One region of the Janthinobacterium sp. Ant5-2-1 genome, then DNA from elsewhere that is predicted to be linked to it. Evidence: riboswitches for the same ligand, from Rfam matches in the RefSeq annotation. Region 1 holds a riboswitch; the other holds the start of a gene.
The links. Region 1 has a riboswitch for thiamine pyrophosphate ahead of ASN89_RS25805 (TonB-dependent siderophore receptor). Riboswitches for the same ligand answer to the same signal wherever they lie in the genome.

Region 1 (8,926 bases):
CAGGTGGAATCGGACCGCGCCGTGATCTTGGCGGGCATTTCGCACGACTTGCGCACGCCGCTGGCACGCATGCAGCTGGAAGTGGAGATGGCGAATCTGTCCGACGAGGCGCGCGAAGGCATCCAGTCCGATATCGGGCAGATGGACGCCATCATCGGCCAGTTCCTCGACTATGCCAAGCCGACGGAAGCGTCGAGCTTTACGGACGTCGACCTCAGTGGCTTGCTCAACGACATGACGCGCGAAGCCATGCGCCTGCCGGACGTGAAGATCAACGCCACCATCGCCGATGGCGCGCATGCGATGGGCAACCCCACCGATTTGCGCCGCGTATTGAACAACCTGATCGAGAATGCGCGCCGCTATGGCAAGACGCCGGGCGGCGACGTGACGGAAATCGACATCGCCTGCCAGGTACGCACCAGCCACGGCGCGAAAAAGGTCATCATCGAAGTGCAGGACCACGGCACGGGCGTGCCGGCGGAAAAGATCGAGCAGCTGATGAAGCCGTTTACCCGCCTCGACACGGCGCGCGGACAGGCAAATGGCGCCGGCCTGGGCCTGGCCATCGTCGACCGCGTGCTGCTGCGCCATGGCGCCGAATTGCAGGTCCGCAACCGCGAAGGCGGCGGCCTGGCGTTTCAGATCAGCTTGCCAGCGGCGTAAGCGGCGTAGGTCGGCGTAGGTCGGCTTAGCGCAAGGCGCGTAAGCCGACACCACCAGCGGCCTTGGCCAACAATGTTGTCGGATTACGCGAGGCAAGGCCTCGCTAATCCGACCTACGCCGCCGGACCGCGGTCAAGCCGACGCCTGCTCCTGCGCGAGCAATTTATTCATTAACAATTCCGTCGCCCCGTAGCCGTACAGGGAATCGCTTTCCATGCCCGGCGTGTCGAAGGGGATCGATTCCTCGCGGTTCAGCTTGGCAGGATCGGCGTCCGCATAGCTGGCGCGCCAGGCACGCTGCAAGGATTCGTTGCGGCGGATAAAGGCCGGCATGGGCCAGTCGTCGCGGTTCCAGTGGGGACTGTCGCCCAGCAGGGGCCAGCGTTCGTTGAGCAAGGCCATGTCGCCCGTGCGCAGGCGGCGTACGGCCTGTTCCGGCCGCAAGCCTTCCAGCTCTTCCAGCGCAGGCAGGCTGTCGCGCTTCGGCCCGAACATATACGCCAGCATGATGCGCCCGGCAGGCGCCCTGCGCGCCACCACGCCGACGGCATAACCGCCGCCCGGCAGGGGCACGGCAAACCAGCTGCCTTCTCGGTATGGTAATGATTTCATTTCTGCAAACTCCCCCAAAATCGTGTTCGGGGCACAGTCTACGCGAAGCGATGCGAAAGTGGCGCATGGTACGCCACAACAACAAACCAATAGTTACAATATTTTCTCGTCATAGTGATACTGGGCAACAATCGGCCCCGCCTTGAACAGCGCTTCCTTCATGGCCGTGTCCAGGCGCGCGTCGCGGCGGCGCATCCATTCGAGCAGCATGGCCGCTTCCTTGCGGCTCGTGTCGCCCGCATGCGCGAGCACGCGGCGCAGTTCCGGGTCCGTGCACGCTTCGAAACGCTGGCTGTTCAAGTCCAGCGCCTGCAGCGCGGCGATGGTGGCGCCGATGGCGCGGTGCATGTCGAGCGCGGTGGCCGGCAGGCCGGATTCTTCCAGTGGGACGGTGGTCATGCGCATTCCTTTTCGCGTGGTGGTGACATCGACTGCATTCTCCACCGCGCGGGCGAAAAGCTCAAGCGTCCACGACACGTTTCCACCCGTTCGGCCATAATCATGGCTCAGCAATAGCCTAAACCTCAGCGGCAGGAGCCCCATGTTCAATTTCGACTTTTACAATCCGACGCAAATCCTCTTCGGCCAGGGCCAGATCGCCGCCATCACGGCGCTGATCCCGCCGCAGGCCAGGGTGCTCATGACGTATGGCGGCGGCAGCATCAAGCAGAACGGCGTCTACGATGATGTCAGGGCGGCGCTGGCCGGGCATACGATGATCGAGTTTGCCGGCATCGAACCCAATCCCAGCTATGAAACCCTGATGCAGGCCGTGGCCCTCGTGAAAAGCGAGCGCATCGATTTCCTGCTGGCCGTCGGCGGCGGTTCCGTGGTCGATGGCACCAAGTTCATCGCCGCCGCCGCCCTGCACGAGGGCGAGGCGTGGGACATCCTGGCCAAGGGCGGCAAGATCGTCGAGGCCGCCCTGCCCTTCGGCACCGTATTGACCTTGCCGGCCACGGGGTCCGAAATGAATGGCTCGGCCGTGATCACGCGCAAGGCCACGCAGGAAAAGCGCTCGTTCATGAGCCGCAAGGTGTATCCGAAATTCTCCGTGCTGGACCCGTCGAAAACGTTCACCTTGCCGCTGCGCCAGGTTGGCAATGGCGTCGTCGACGCGTTTGCGCATGTGATGGAGCAATACCTGACCTATCCCGTGAACGCCTCCGTGCAGGACCGCTTTGCCGAAGGCATCCTGCTGACCCTGATCGAGGAAGGCCCGAAAGCGCTGTCGCACCCCGATGACTACGACGTGCGCGCCAATGTGATGTGGAGCGCCACCCTGGCCTTGAACGGCCTGATCGGCGTGGGCGTGCCGCAGGACTGGTCCACGCACGCCATCGGCCATGAATTGACGGCCTTGTACGAGCTCGACCACGCGCAAACCCTGGCCATCATCCTGCCCAGCATGCTGCGCGTGCGCAAGCAGGCCAAGCGCGCCAAGCTGCTGCAATACGCGGCCCGCGTCTGGGGCCTGGATGGCGGCGACGAGGATGGCCGCATCGAGGCCGCCATCGCGCGCACGGAATTCTTCTTCCGCCACATGGGCGTCAAGACGCGTCTGGCCGACTATGGCCTGAACCATGCCAGCGTGGATGCAGTCGTGTCCGCCCTGGAAGCGCACGGCATGACGGCGCTGGGCGAACAGCGTGAAATCACGCCCGCCATCAGCCGCAAGGTGCTGGAACTGAGCCTGTAGATTCGCACCACACTGTTGTAAAACGGTCAGCCGGGTGGGACAGCTGGCCGTGCTTCATGCTAAGCTGTCATTTCGCTAGGGGTCCTGGAGCAGTCATCCGGGTGAGAGATACCCTTCGTACCTGATCTGGATAATGCCAGCGAAGGAAAGCGCAAAGTACCTCCCTCCTTTGATAGCTCCTGCGTTGGCGCCAGCCGAACAAGCAGCCTGCCGTGCTCTTCTTAAAGAGACGGCTTGAACCACGAGCAATCTATGTCCACACCGAATTTATCCGTTTCTGTTTTGACCCTGGCGATCCTGCACGCGTTTGCCGCACCGGCCTTTGCCGCGAACGACGGCGCCGAAGCCGCCGACCCGCAGGCCCAGAGCATGGCCGAAGTCGTCGTCACGGCCAGCAAGGCGCCGGCTGCCAAGCGCGCCTCCGTGGGCGGCTTTTCCGACGCGCCGCTGCTGCAGACGCCGGCGTCCGTCACCGTCATTTCGCAAAAAGACATGCAGGACTTGCAGATCCGCAATCTCAGCGATGCCGTCAAGCTCGACACCAGCATCAACGACGCCTACAACGCCGTCGGCTATGCGGAACAGTTTTCCATCCGCGGCTTCAAGCTCGACAACAATTCCAGCTACCGCAAGGATGGCGTGGCCATTCCTGGCGATACGCAAATTCCGCTGGAAAACAAGGAACGCATCGAAGTGCTGAAAGGCCTGGCCGGCTTGCAGGCAGGCGTGGCCGCGCCGGGCGGCGTGGTCGACTTCATCGTCAAGCGCCCCACCGCCGCACCGCTGCGCACCGTCACCGTGGAAACGCGCGAGCGGGGCACCCTGTACGGCGCCGTCGACCTGGGCGGCCGCTTGGAAGACACGCGCTTCGGCTACCGCGTCAACGTGGCGGCCGAGCGCCTGCGCTCCTACATCAAGGGCGCGGACGGCAACCGCAAGTTCATTTCCGGCGCCTTCGACTGGCAAATCTCGCCGCAAGCGCTGCTGCAGATCGATGCCGACTACCAGGACAAGGCGCAGGCGACGGCGCCCGGCTTCCAGCTGCTGAACAACAAGACCCTACCGACCGGCATCAGCGCCGACGCCATGCTCAACCTGCAGCCATGGACGCGCCCCGTGGAAACCATCACCGGCAATATCGGCCTGCGCTTCCAGTACGCGTTCAATGACGACTGGCACGCCACCCTGTCGGCCAACCAGCACTCGTTCAAGCGCGACGACTACACGGCCTTCCCGTACGGCTGCAGCGCGCAAGACCTGTACCCTGGCTTCTGCGGCAATGGCGACTACGACGTGTATGACTACCGCAGCCTGGGCGAAACGAAAAAGCCGCTGAGCGCGCAAGCCATGATCCAGGGCAAGTTCGCCACCGGTTCCCTGCGCCATGAATTCACGGCCGGCGTCTCGACCTTCCGCCGCAAGGACCGCGCGGGCCTGTACGTGTACGAATGGGCTGGCGTGAGCAATATCTACCACCCGCAGATCGTCGACATGTCGACGGGTGTGCAAGGCCCGGTGCGCCTGGTGCGCAAGGACACGGAAAACTCCGTCTTCGTGCAGGATATCGTCAGCCTGGCCCAAAACTGGAAGCTGCATGGCGGCTTGCGCCATATCGACGTCGACGGCTACCAGTATGTGCTGAAGGCCGACAAGGAAATCCGCGCCAAGCACGATTTCCTGCTGCCCAACGTGTCGCTCGTCTACACCCCGCTCGACAATGTGTCCGTGTACGCGGCCTATTCGCAGGGCATGGAACATGGCGGCACGGCCGACCGCAAGGCGATGAATGCCAACGAGGAACTCACGCCCAGCCGCGCCAAGCAGATCGAGCTTGGCGCGAAGATGGATGTGACGCCGGACTTCATGGTGGCGGCCAGCCTGTTCCAGATCCGCAAGGGCCTGGAATTCCAGAATGCCGCAGGCTACTTCGTGCGCGAAGGCCAGGCCCAGCAACGTGGCCTGGAATTGTCGGCCCAGGGCAAAGCATCGTCCAACCTGAGCCTGGGCGCCTCCGTGACAGCCCTGAACAGCCAGCAATCAGGCACGGGCAATGCCGACCTCGATGGCAAGCGCGTGCCCAACGTGCCGGCCTTCAAGGCAGCCGTGCATGCGGACTACGCCGTGCAGCAGGTGGCAGGCTTGAGCGTGAATGGCAGCTGGGAATTTGCGGGCAAGAAAGCGTTTGAGTACAACAACACGACCTTCGTGCCGTCGTACAACGTGTTCAACCTGGGCGCCGCCTGGGCAACGCGCATCGCCGGCACGCGCGCCGTGCTGCGCGCCAGCGTCAACAACGTGGCCGACAAGTTCTACTGGCGCGACGTGACGCCGGAATCGGACGGCTATCTGTATCCGGGCGCCAGCCGCACCTTCAAGGTGTCGGCACAGTTTGATTTTTAATTGAGGGAAATGGCAGACGCTGCAGCCAGCGCCTGCCGCAGCAAAGGCGCCGCCTGTTCCAGGCGCGCCGCCAGGCTGTCGCGCAGCACGTGGTACACAATGCCGCGCGCGTCGAGCTCGTCGAGCAGGTAGCGGTAGATCAGCTGGCGCACAGCTTCCGACTCACGCTGCAAGCCGTCGGCCACCCACGGGCTGTCGGGCGCCGTCACTAACGTCAAATCGTACTGCGTGGCATCGGCCAGCGCCGCCAGCGGTGCATCGGCGCCATCGAAATAATGGCGACTGTAGACGACCGTCATCAACGGCGTCGTGTCGCAAAACAGGAAGTTGCGCGCTTGCGCGGCGGCTGCCGCCTCGCGTTCGACTTGCGTGCGCGCAATGCCATACTGGTCGGCCGCGACGGGCACCCTGCCCTGCGTCTCGACAAATTCCCGTAAATACTCGGGCACCCAGACGGTGCCGTAGCGCTCGGCCAGGGCGGCCGCCAGGGTCGACTTGCCCGACGACTCCGCGCCCAGGATGGCTACGCGCACGCAATGGCCCATCACTTGAGGACCATCGCATCGGGCGCGGCCGGCGCCGACTTTCTCCACGCCAGCAAGCCGATGATGGCCATCACGACGAAGAACGCATACAGCACGGCCGTCAGGGTCAGGCCCTTGTGCACATACAGCCACACGTACAGCACGTCGACGATGATCCAGGCGATCCAATTTTCCAGCTTCTTGCGCGACAGCAGGAATTGGCCCACCAGGCTGCCTGCCGTGAGGAAACCGTCCGCGTGCGGCACGTCCGTGTCCGTCGTCGTCAGCAGCCAAGCGATCAGCAGGAAGCCGACCAGCCAGCCTACGGCGCAAGCCAGCCAGCCGCGGCCATCGAGGCGCGTGACGGGCAAGGTCTTGCCGCCACTGGCCGGATGCAGCCACTGGTACCAGCCCCAGAATGAGACGCTGATGAACAGCAGTTGCAAGGCCATGTCGCCATACAGGCGCGACTCGAAAAACACGAAACCGTAGGCGGCCGAGGAAATGATGGCGAACAGCCACGCCCAGTGATTCTGGCGGATGTTCAGCGCAACGGTTGTCAATGCCAGGACAAAGGAAATCAGTTCAAGCGGCGTGGTGGCAAAACCCAGCAGGAGAAGCGTATCGTTCATGGGAATCGTGATGAGGCTGGTGGTGCAGTATGCAATACCGGCAATGAATAAGCAAGATTGCCCGCAGCGTCACGCCCCTTCCCCGTTCAACCCGCTCAGGCAAAGCCTTCCTTGACGGCGCGCGCCAGCGAACGCCGCACGATCAGCTTGTGGAAAGGCCGGATCACCAGGATGTAGGCGCGTCCCACCGCATTATGGCAATGCACGACACTGGACAGGGTCACGCTGCCATGCGGCCCCGCGTCGCGGTGGCGCAGCACCGACAGGCGGAAGTCCAGGTGGCTGTCGTCCTCGCCCACGATGATCTCATCGTCGCTGACGGCAAAGATGCGGAAGATGCCGATGCGCTTGCCGGGCCGCGCTTCCATCTGCTTTGCCGTCCGGATGCCGAAGCGCGCCACGATGGCGTCGCGCACCACCATCAGCTTGCGCGCCCAGCCCGGCTGACTGCCCAGCAGCGCGCGCGCCAGGTTTTCCATGTCCATCTGGCGCGCCTGCGCAGTCGGCAGCGCGACGGCATACGCGTCGGCCAGGTTGCTGCCCGGGTACAAGGGGGCGATGCTGGCACCGGGCGGCAAAGCCACGGCGCGTACCACGTTGCTTATCTCTTGCATGTGCTCTCCATGTTTTCAGTGATAACATGACCATCATACACGACAATGTGAACAGCGATAACATAGAATGACAATAACGACTACCTATCATCACGGCAACCTGCGCGACACCCTGGTCGCCGCCACCATCGCGCAACTGGCGCAGCAGCACGACGCCACCCTCTCGCTGCGCGAACTGGCGCGCACGGTGGGCGTGTCGATCGCCGCCGTGTACCGCCACTTCCCCAGCAAGGAAGCCTTGCTGGCCGACGTGGCGGCCGCCGGTTTCGCCAGCCTGATCGCCAAATGGGAAGCGGAATTGCCGCCGCAGGGCAGCCTGCCCTCCGAACAGCGGTTTCAGCTGCTGGGCCAGCAATACATCGAATTCGCCCTGGCCGCGCCCGCCCACTACCGGCTGATGTTCGAGCACCAGGACGTGCGCCAGTTCCCCGCCCTGCTGGAAGCGGCGCAAGCGTGCTTCCAGTACGTGCTGCAGACGGCCGGCGCGGCCGTGCGCGAAGCGGGCCTCGACCCGCGCTGGGACAAGGCCGCCGCCAGCGCCGGCTGGTCGCTGGGCCACGGCTACGTGATGCTGCTGCTGAGCGGCCGCCTGGCCATGGCGGACGGCGGCGACGACTTGTCCCCCGCGATGGTGCCGCGTTTTTTCCAGTTGCCCGTGGAGGCCTTGCGGCAGGCGCGTCAGCAAGCGGGAGAACAGCCATGATGACCATCGCCAGATGCGCCCGCTGATCATGCAGGAACCCATGGCCCCATCCACTGTCCCGGGCACCGAGGGCTATGCAGAAAATGCAGGGCGGCTCATCTCCCGATATGACAGCGTTGCCTTCCTGGATAAATACCGCCCCGTTGCTCATCTTTTGCCGACGCGATCAGGCACCGTGCTCGACATCGGTGCCGGCACAGGCGGCGACGCGGCGTGGCTGGCAAGCCTGGGCCACACGGTGATCGCGCTTGAGCCCGTTGCCGCCTTCCGCGCGGCGGGCATGAAGGCACATGCCCTGGCCAACCTTGAATGGATCAACGATAGCCTGCCCGCCCTGTCCACGATAGGCGCGCGCCAAACAAGGTATGACCTGATTGTCGTCGCTGCCGTCTGGATGCATCTGACAGCGGAAGAAAGGATGGAGGCGATGGGCAATATCAGCGCATTGCTCAAGCCGGGCGCAATGCTCGTCATTTCCTTGAGGCATGGTCCGGCCCCGGAAGGCCGCCGCATCTTTGACGTATCCGCTGGTGAAACGGCAGACCTGGCGATGCGGCATGGACTCAAGGTCATGCTGAGCACGCAGGCGCCATCCGTCCAGCTACAGAACCGCCAGGCCGGCGTGAGCTGGTCCTGGCTTGTCTTTGAGAAATGAATCAAGCTGAACCGGCGTGCGCCAGGGAGCTGAGAGGCGCGCACTTAGCCGAGGCTAGCCATTATTTTTGAAACGCCATCAATTTATGCACAATATATCGATAGACACTCTCTCCGTGATTGCCAGGCAATGCATTGCCGTGACGTGCCTGCAGCGCTTTTGCCAGCGGCATGCCCTTCATCATCAGGCACTGTCCGCGTTCGCCGAACACATCTGGCAAGTGACGCAGGTCGGGCCTGGGGATTTTGCTGCCTGGGAAAGCGGCTTTGCTTCCCTGGCTGTGACGGGCATGGGCGATCCCTGGCCGGACGACATCCGCATGGCCATACCCGGGCACCTGCTAGGCACGCTGGAGCGACTTGTTCAGCATGTGCTGGAAACGAGCGCCTGCACCTGGTATGGCAATGACCTTCCGGAAAGC
Region 2 (8,926 bases), on a different contig from region 1:
CCGTTCGAAGGCGGCCTGGCCGGCGCGGCGACCAACCTGGCCGGTTATTCGGCCACGCGCATCGACAATACCGTGCGCTACACCTCGCCGGAATGGCGCGGCGTGACGGGCACGGTCATGGTCGGTGCCGGCGAACACACGGGTGTGGCGGCCGACCAGCGCTCGCTGGGCCTGGCCCTCGGCTATGTCAACGGCCCCTTGACCTTGCGCCTGGCGCGCCAGAGCCGCGCCGGCGAGCCGGGCAAGGCTGACGTCAACAACACGATTCTGGCCGGTAACTACAACTTTGGCGTGGCGACGGCATTTGCCGGCTATGGCCGCAACACGGGCGACGGCAGCACCATGTTCTTTGCGGAAAACCCGTATGGCGCGGCGCAGGCGCCGGCCCAGTCCACAGACAGCCGCGACGCCATCGTCGGCGTGTCCGTGCCGCTGGGCGCGACGACCTTGCTGGCCTCGTACGTGCACAAGGATGACCGCGACGCTGCCAACCGCGACGCGCGGCAGCTGGCCATCGGCGCCACGTATGCCTTGTCCAAGCGCAGCAAGGTGTATGTTGCTTATGCGCATATCCGCAACCGCAACGACGCCGCCTACATGGTGGGCAATGCCACGGAAGTGGGCACGGGCAATCGCGCCTTCAACGTCGGCTTGCGCCACGCTTTTTAAACTTTGGTCTAGGCGGGCAGCATGCTGCCTTCGTGCAGCAGCGCTTCGAAGGCGGCGGCGGCCAGGGGGCGGCTGAACAGGTAGCCCTGCATCTGGTCGCAGCCGTGCTGGCGCAGGAAGGCCAGCTGCTGTTCCGTTTCCACGCCTTCGGCGATGACTTTCAGGCGCAGGCTGTGCGCCAGCGAAATGATGGCGCGCACGATGGCCGCGTCGTCGATGCTGTGCGTGATGTCGCTGACGAAGGTTTTGTCGATTTTCAGCACGTCGATGGGGAAGTGGCGCAGGTAGGCCAGGCTGGAATAGCCGGTGCCGAAGTCGTCGATGGACAGTTGCACGCCCAGCGCCTTCAGGTTGGTCATGATGGCCGTGGCTTGTTCCACGTTATGCATGACCATGCTTTCCGTCAATTCCAGTTCCAGGTGGGCCGCCTCAAGTCCCGTGTCCGCCAGCACCTGCGCCACGGCGTGCAGCAGGTTCCTCTGCTTGAATTGCCGTGCCGACAGGTTGACGGCCAGGCGCAGCGGGCCATGGCCTGCCAGTTGCCAGGCGCGCGTCTGGGCGCATGCCGTGCGCAGCACCCAGTCGCCGATGGGGGTGATCAAGCCCATTTCCTCGGCCAGGCCGATAAAGCTGGCAGGTGGAATACGCCCCAGTTGCGGATGTTGCCAGCGCAGCAGCGCTTCCATGCCCACGACGGTGCCGCTGGCCAGATCCAGCTGGGGCTGGTATTCCAGGTGAAACTGCCCCCGCTCCAGCGCGTGGCGCAATTCGCTCTCCAGTCCCAGCCGCTCCAGGGTGCCCGCATTCATGCCCGAGGCATAGAATTGCCAGTGGCCCCGGCCCTGTTCCTTGGCGCGGTACATGGCGATGTCGGCGTGCTTGATCAGGGTGTCGGCATTCTGGCCGTCGTCGGGATATACGGCCACGCCCATGCAGCAGCTGAGAAAAAATTCATATTCGCCCAGTTGCAGCGGCTGCGCCACGGCATCCTGGATGCGCTGCAGGATGGCGGCGCCCGGTTCGCCATCGCCATGCTGTGGCAGCAGCAGCACGAATTCGTCGCCGCCCAGGCGCGCCACCGTGTCGACTTCGCGTGTGGCGTCGCGCAGGCGCTCGGCCACGTTTTTCAGCACCAGGTCGCCCGCGTCGTGGCCCAGGGTATCGTTGACGAATTTAAAGCGGTCGAGGTCGATGAAGACCACCCACAGGGGCAGGCCGCTGCGCCGCGTCACGGCCATCGCCTGCTCCAGCCGTTCGCGCAGCAGGGCCCGGTTGGCCAGGCCCGTCAGGATGTCGTGCCTGGCCTGGAATTCCAGTTCCTGTTCGAAGCGCATGACGGTGCTGATGTCGTATTGCGCCACGACAAAGTGGCTGACGGGGCCATCGCCATCGTCGCGCACGGGCGCGACGAACAGCTCGCTCCAGTAGCAACTGCCATCCTTGCGGAAATTGCGCACGATGGCCTTGCCTTCGCGCTGCTCGCGCAGGGCCGCCGTAATGGCGTGCATGTCTTGCCGCCCTTGCTCGGGACCCTGCAAGTCTTCCAGGCGCTGGCCGATGACTTCGCCGGCCGCATAACCGGTGATGCGCTCGAAGGCGGGGTTGACGTACTCGATCAGGTAGCCTGGCGCGTCGGCGCTGCACAGGATGATGGCATTGGCCGACACTTCGATGATGCGTTCGCGCAAACGCAGCGACTTTTCATTGTGCATGCGCGCGGCGATGTCTTCGGACAGGCGCAAATTGGCAAACTGCAGCGCCGCCGTGCGTTCGCCCGTGATGCGGGCAATGACGGAATTGCGCGACACCAGCTGATACACATACGCGGCTGCCAGCAGGCTCGACAGCATTCCGCCCAGCAGCACATACAGCGAGCCGCGATGGCTGGCGTCCAGGCCCATGCCTTTGGCCGGCAGCAGGGCGGCGCCCAAGGTGTGGCCGCTGGCGTGGTACTGCAGCAGCAGCCGTGCGCTTTCCGCTTCGATCTGGCGCGCCGAGGCGTAGCAAAGGGCCGTCAGGCACAGCCCGAACGCCAGCGTGAGCAGGGCCGAGGTGGAAACGGAAATGGAGATGCGTTTGAAGAATGATTGCATGGTGGTCCCGTGGCAGCGCCGGTGCCGATCCATGATCAGGCAAGCCGGGCAGTGACTGACTGTAGGGTGCACGGCGAAATACCGTCCGTTCGCTACCGAACGGACGGCAATGCTGACAAGAAATATAGTCGGGTCACTGTGCCAGCGCTGTGTTACGCTGCACCACATGGCGCCCCTCGTTCGGACGCCTTTCATCGATCCCCTAGCTGACGACTGGAAAACAGGAAACCTGCCCATGTCGAGTCCGCATGCCCAGTTGCACAACCCGAATCAAAACCATTTGCTCGCCGCCATGCTCGACGCCGATTTCGCGCGCCTGGCCCCCCACCTGGAGCAAGTATCGATGCTGCTCGGTGACGTGATCTACGATTCGGGCGACAAGCTGCAGCATGTGTATTTCCCCACCACGGCCATCGTTTCCATTCACTACCTGCTGGAAAACGGCGGATCGTCGGAAATTGCCGGTGTCGGCAATGAAGGCGTCGTGGGCGTGTCGCTGTTCATGGGCGGCAACTCGACGCCGAGCCGCGCCGTCGTGCAGACGGGCGGCGTCGGCTACCGGCTGAAGGCGCATTTACTGATGGAGGAATTCGACCGCGCCGGCCCCGTCATGCGCTTGCTGCTGCGCTATACGCAAGCGCTGATCACGCAAATGTCGCAGACGGCCGTGTGCAACCGCCACCATACGGTGGAGCAGCAGCTGTGCCGCTGGCTGCTGCTGACCATGGACCGCCTGCCGAACCGCGAGCTGACCATGACGCAGGAACTCATCGCCAACATGCTGGGCGTGCGCCGCGAAGGCGTGACGGAAGCGGCCGGGCGTTTGCAGACGCGCGGCTTCATCAGTTATCGGCGCGGCCATATCTCCGTGCTGGACCGCGCCGGCCTCGAAGGCCACGTGTGCGAATGCTATGGCGTGGTGAAGAAGGAATTCACGCGCCTGCTGTCGGACGTGCGCCAGCGCCAGGCGCGTTGAACACCGCATCCTCTCTTTTATCGTTGTCACAGCCCGGGCTACCCCATGCAATCTGTTGAAAACATTCCCCCGCGCGCACCGTCGCGCTGGCCCATGGCGCTGGCGTTTTCGTTCAGCGCCATCGTGCTGCTGGCCATCGGCCTGCTGGCCTGGCGCGCGCCGTTCGAAACGGCCTGCGTCATCGACGCGCTGGTCTTCTTGCTGCTGATGCTGCTCGTGGCGCTGTACCGGCGCACCTTGGCGGCCAGCCTGCCGCGCCAGCTGCTCAAGGCGGGCGCCCTGCAGGATGCGATTTTCAACAGCGCCAATTTCTCCTGCATCGCCACCGATGCGCAGGGCGTGATCCAGATTTTCAACGTGGGCGCCGAACGCATGCTGGGCTATGCGGCGAGCGACGTGGTCGACAAGCTGACGCCGGCTGGTATTTCTGACGCGCAGGAAATCGTCGCGCGCGCCGCCGCCCTCAGTGCCGAACTCGACACCGTCATCACGCCCGGCGTGGAAGCGCTCGTGTTCAAGGCCACGCGCGGCATCGAAGACATCTATGAGCTGACCTACATCCGCAAGGATGGCAGCCGCTTCCCCGCCATCGTCTCCGTGACGGCCTTGCGCGATGCGCAAAGCAAAGTCATCGGTTACTTGCTGATCGGCACGGACAACACGGCGCGCAAGCAGGTCGAGGCGGAACAGGCCTTGCTGGACCAGCGCCTGCAGGAGCAGCAGGCGTACACGCGCTCGCTGGTCGAGACCAACAATGCGGAGTTGAAGAAGGCGCGCCAGGTGGCGGAAAAGGCCAATCGCGCCAAGTCCGAATTCCTGTCGAGCATGAGCCACGAATTGCGCACGCCGCTGAACGCCGTGCTGGGCTTTGCGCAGCTGATGGCGTCCGACGTGCCGCCACCGAGCCCGCCGCAGCAGCGCTCGATCGAGCAAATCCTCAAGGGCGGCTGGTATCTGTTACGCCTGATTAATGAAATCCTCGACCTGGCCATGATCGAATCGGGCAAGGTCACCTTGTCGCAGGAAGCGATGTCGCTGCTCGACGTGTTGCAGGATTGCCAGGCAATGATCGCGCCGCAGGCGGAAAAGCGCGGCATCCGCATGCATTTCCCCCGCTGCGGCCAGGCCTTCTATGTGCATGCGGACCGCACGCGCGTGAAACAGGTGATGGTCAACCTGCTGTCGAACGCCATCAAGTACAACCAGGGCGGCGGCGCCGTCACCGTCGAATGCAGCCGCCATGGCGAGCGTGTGCGCGTGAGCGTGCGCGACAGTGGCGCCGGTCTCGATGCGGGCCAGGTAGCCCAGCTGTTCCAGCCCTTCAACCGCCTGGGACAGGAAAACAGCACGGAAGAGGGCACGGGCATCGGCCTCGTCGTCACCAAGCAGCTGGTCGAATTGATGGGCGGCACCATCGGCGTCGACAGCACGGTCGGCGTGGGCACCACGTTCTGGTTCGAGCTGGCCGCCAGCAGTGCTCCCGCACTGGTGCTGGGCGATGGCGACGCGCTGCCGCAGGTGCAGGAGCCGCAGGAAAGCCAGCGCACCTTGCTGTACGTGGAAGACAATCCCGCCAACCTGGCGTTGGTGGAGCAATTGATCGCCCGCCGCAGCGATTTGAAACTGCTCACGGCCATCGATGCACACCTGGGCATCGACCTGGCGCGCACGTATCAGCCGGACGTGATCTTGATGGATATCAACCTGCCCGGCATCAGCGGCTTTGGCGCCCTGCACATCCTGCATGACGACCCGCTCACGAAACATATTCCCGTGATGGCCCTGTCGGCCAACGCCGTGCCGCGCGACATCGAGAAGGGCCTGGAAGCGGGCTTCTTCCGCTACCTGACCAAGCCGATCAAGGTCGTCGAATTCATGGATGCGCTCGACGTGGCCCTGCACCATGCGGCCGCGCACGGCCTGGCCGACGACATTCACGCAGTACGCTAATTCAGCATTTATTTTTAGGAATACCGCCATGCTTCAAGCCACCGAGATTCTGAACGCCAGCATCCTCATCGTCGATGACCAGGAGGCGAACGTCATGCTGCTGGAACAGGTGCTGCGCAATGCCGGTTATACGCGCATTACTTCCACCATGGACCCGCAAGCCGTGCGCGCGCTGCACCAGCAGCACCGCTACGACCTGATCCTGCTCGACTTGCAGATGCCGGAAATGGATGGTTTTGAAGTCATGGAAGGCTTGCGCGACATCGAGGCGGGCAGCTATCTGCCCGTGCTGGTGATCACGGCCCAGCCCGGCCACAAGCTGCGCGCGCTGCAAGCGGGCGCCAAGGATTTCGTCAGCAAACCGTTCGACCTGGTGGAAGTGAAAACGCGCATCCACAACATGCTGGAAGTGCGCCTGCTGTACCAGAAGCTGGCCGAATACAACAAGTCGCTCGAACAGATGGTGGAAGAGCGCACGGCGGAACTGCGCGAAAGCGAAGCGCGCTTCCAGCGCTTCACGGAACTGTCGTCCGACTGGTACTGGGAGCAGGATGCGCAGGGCAATCTGACGCGCTTTTCCGGCCCCGTGGCCGAAATGCTGGGCATCGGCAGCGAGCAAGAGCCGCAGCGCTGGAACGCCACCGAGCGCGCCTTGCTCGACGCAAAAATTGCCGCGCGCGAACCGTTTCTCGATTTCATCTACAGCCGCGCCAATCTCGACGGCAGCACGCAGTACCTGCAAGTGAGCGGCGAACCGATGTTCGACAATGGCAGCCGCTTCATCGGCTACCGCGGCATCGGCCTCGACGTCACGGAACGCCATCGCATCGGCTGATTTATACTGGGTGCTATCGATACTGACCAGGAAAAATCATGACTGACAAATCAAGGCCGCAATACTGGTTCCCCGCCAAAACCTATGGCTGGGGCTGGGGCTTGCCCATCACCTGGCAGGGCTGGCTGGTGTTTCTGGCCGCGCTGGCGCTGTTCGCCTGCGGCGCCTTCCTGTTCCCGCCGCAAACCATGTTGGTCGGCTACATCGTCTATGAAGCGGCCATCGTTGCCGTGCTTATTTTCATCTGCCAGCTGAAGGGCGAACCGACCAGCTGGCGCTGGGGCAAGAAGAAGTAGAGCGATGTACAAAGACGACACCTGCAAGAAATCATCTGGCCACGCGACGTGAACCGCGTATAATTGGCTCGCTGCCGCAAGGCGGCAAACGCTAGGGGTCCTGCCTTTCGCTGTGAAAACACAGTGCAAGCGCGGGTGAGAAATACCCTCCGAACCTGATCTGGATAATGCCAGCGAAGGGAAGCTTTAGGATGAACGCACCCCGCTTTTCCGCGTGCGCACAGCCGAACCTCCTTAGCTGGCTCCAGGCTTAAAAATAGTCTAGCCAAGGAGCCAAAATGAACGCCAACCCGAAATTCCTCTCCGCCACCGCCACGGTCGACGAAGCCGCCATCGCGCCGCTGCCCAATTCGCGCAAGATCTATGTTGAAGGCAGCCGCCCCGACATCCGCGTGCCCATGCGCGAGATCAGCCAGTCCGATACGGAAGCGTCGTTCGGCGGCGAAAAGAATCCGCCGATCTACGTCTACGACACGTCCGGCCCCTACACGGATCCGGACGTGCAGATCGACATCCGCTCGGGCCTCGATACGCCGCGCCTGCCGTGGATCATCGAGCGTGCCGACACGGAAGAGTTGCCCGGCCCGACCTCCGACTACGGCATCGCCCGCCTGGCGGACCCGAAGCTGGCCGAGCTGCGTTTCAACTTGCACCGCAAGCCGCGCCGCGCCATCGCCGGCAAGAACGTGACGCAGATGCATTACGCGAGGCGCGGCATCATCACGCCGGAAATGGAATACGTGGCCATCCGTGAAAACATGCGGCGCCAGGAATATCTGCGCGAGCTGAAAGCCTCCGGCCCCATGGGCGTACGCCTGGCCGACCTGATGGGCCGCCAGCATCCTGGCCAGTCGTTCGGCGCCAGCATTCCGGCCGAGATCACGCCGGAATTCGTGCGCGAGGAAATCGCCCGCGGCCGCGCCATCATTCCCGCCAACATCAACCATCCGGAAGTGGAACCGATGATTATCGGCCGCAATTTCCTCGTAAAAATCAACGCGAATATCGGCAATTCCGCCGTCACTTCGTCGATCGGCGAGGAAGTGGAAAAGATGACCTGGGCCATCCGCTGGGGCGGCGACAACGTGATGGACCTGTCCACAGGTAAACATATCCACGAGACGCGCGAATGGATCGTGCGCAACAGCCCCGTGCCGATCGGTACCGTGCCGATCTACCAGGCGCTGGAAAAGGTCAACGGCAAGGCCGAAGATTTAACTTGGGAAATCTTCCGCGACACCCTGATCGAGCAGGCAGAGCAGGGCGTCGATTACTTCACCATCCACGCGGGCGTGCTGCTGCGCTATGTGCCGATGACAGCCAAGCGCCTGACGGGCATCGTGTCGCGCGGCGGCTCCATCATGGCGAAATGGTGTCTGGCGCATCACCAGGAATCGTTCCTGTACACGCATTTCGAAGAAATTTGCGAAATCATGAAGGCGTACGACGTGTCGTTCTCGCTGGGCGACGGCCTGCGTCCCGGCTCCATCTATGACGCCAACGACGAGGCGCAGCTGGGCGAGCTGAAGACCCTGGGCGAGCTGACCCAAGTCGCGTGGAAGCATGACGTGCAAGTGATGATCGAGGGGCCTGGCCACGTGCCCATGCAGCTGATCAAGGAAAACATGGACTTGCAGCTGGAGCAGTGCGGCGAAGCGCCGTTCTACACCCTGGGGCCGCTGACGACCGATATCGCACCCGGCTACGACCACATCACGTCCGGCATCGGCGCGGCCATGATCGGCTGGTACGGCACGGCCATGCTGTGCTACGTGACGCCGAAGGAACACCTGGGCCTGCCCAACAAGGCGGACGTCAAGGACGGCATCATCACCTACAAGATTGCGGCGCACGCGGCCGACCTGGCGAAGGGCCATCCGGGCGCGCAAATCCGCGACAACGCCCTGTCGAAAGCCCGCTTCGAATTCCGCTGGGACGACCAGTTCAACATCGGCCTGGACCCGGACAAGGCGCGCGAATTCCACGATGAAACCTTGCCCAAGGATTCGGCCAAGGTGGCGCATTTCTGCTCCATGTGCGGCCCCCATTTCTGCTCGATGAAAATCACGCAGGAAGTGCGCGAATACGCGGCCGGCATGGGCATCGC

Region 2: another riboswitch for thiamine pyrophosphate. It lies ahead of thiC (phosphomethylpyrimidine synthase ThiC); the one in region 1 lies ahead of ASN89_RS25805 (TonB-dependent siderophore receptor).

Annotation. Positions count from the first base shown of each region.
Region 1 covers NZ_LNCE01000126.1:64,477-73,402, reverse strand. The annotation lists gene ASN89_RS25825 (sensor histidine kinase) at 1-666, shown strand, start outside; gene ASN89_RS25820 (Imm26 family immunity protein) at 799-1,278, opposite strand; gene ASN89_RS25815 (hypothetical protein) at 1,372-1,677, opposite strand; gene ASN89_RS25810 (iron-containing alcohol dehydrogenase) at 1,820-2,977, shown strand; TPP riboswitch at 3,045-3,142, shown strand; gene ASN89_RS25805 (TonB-dependent siderophore receptor) at 3,230-5,377, shown strand; gene ASN89_RS25800 (AAA family ATPase) at 5,374-5,922, opposite strand; gene pnuC (nicotinamide riboside transporter PnuC) at 5,922-6,533, opposite strand; gene ASN89_RS25790 (DUF2867 domain-containing protein) at 6,629-7,147, opposite strand; gene ASN89_RS25785 (TetR/AcrR family transcriptional regulator) at 7,215-7,850, shown strand; gene ASN89_RS25780 (class I SAM-dependent methyltransferase) at 7,891-8,505, shown strand; gene ASN89_RS25775 (hypothetical protein) at 8,573-8,926, shown strand, end outside.
Region 2 covers NZ_LNCE01000078.1:18,025-26,950, reverse strand. The annotation lists gene ASN89_RS23110 (porin) at 1-669, shown strand, start outside; gene ASN89_RS23105 (putative bifunctional diguanylate cyclase/phosphodiesterase) at 678-2,762, opposite strand; gene ASN89_RS23100 (Crp/Fnr family transcriptional regulator) at 2,998-3,738, shown strand; gene ASN89_RS23095 (ATP-binding protein) at 3,784-5,688, shown strand; gene ASN89_RS23090 (response regulator) at 5,717-6,523, shown strand; gene ASN89_RS23085 (hypothetical protein) at 6,562-6,819, shown strand; TPP riboswitch at 6,903-7,018, shown strand; gene thiC (phosphomethylpyrimidine synthase ThiC) at 7,098-8,926, shown strand, end outside.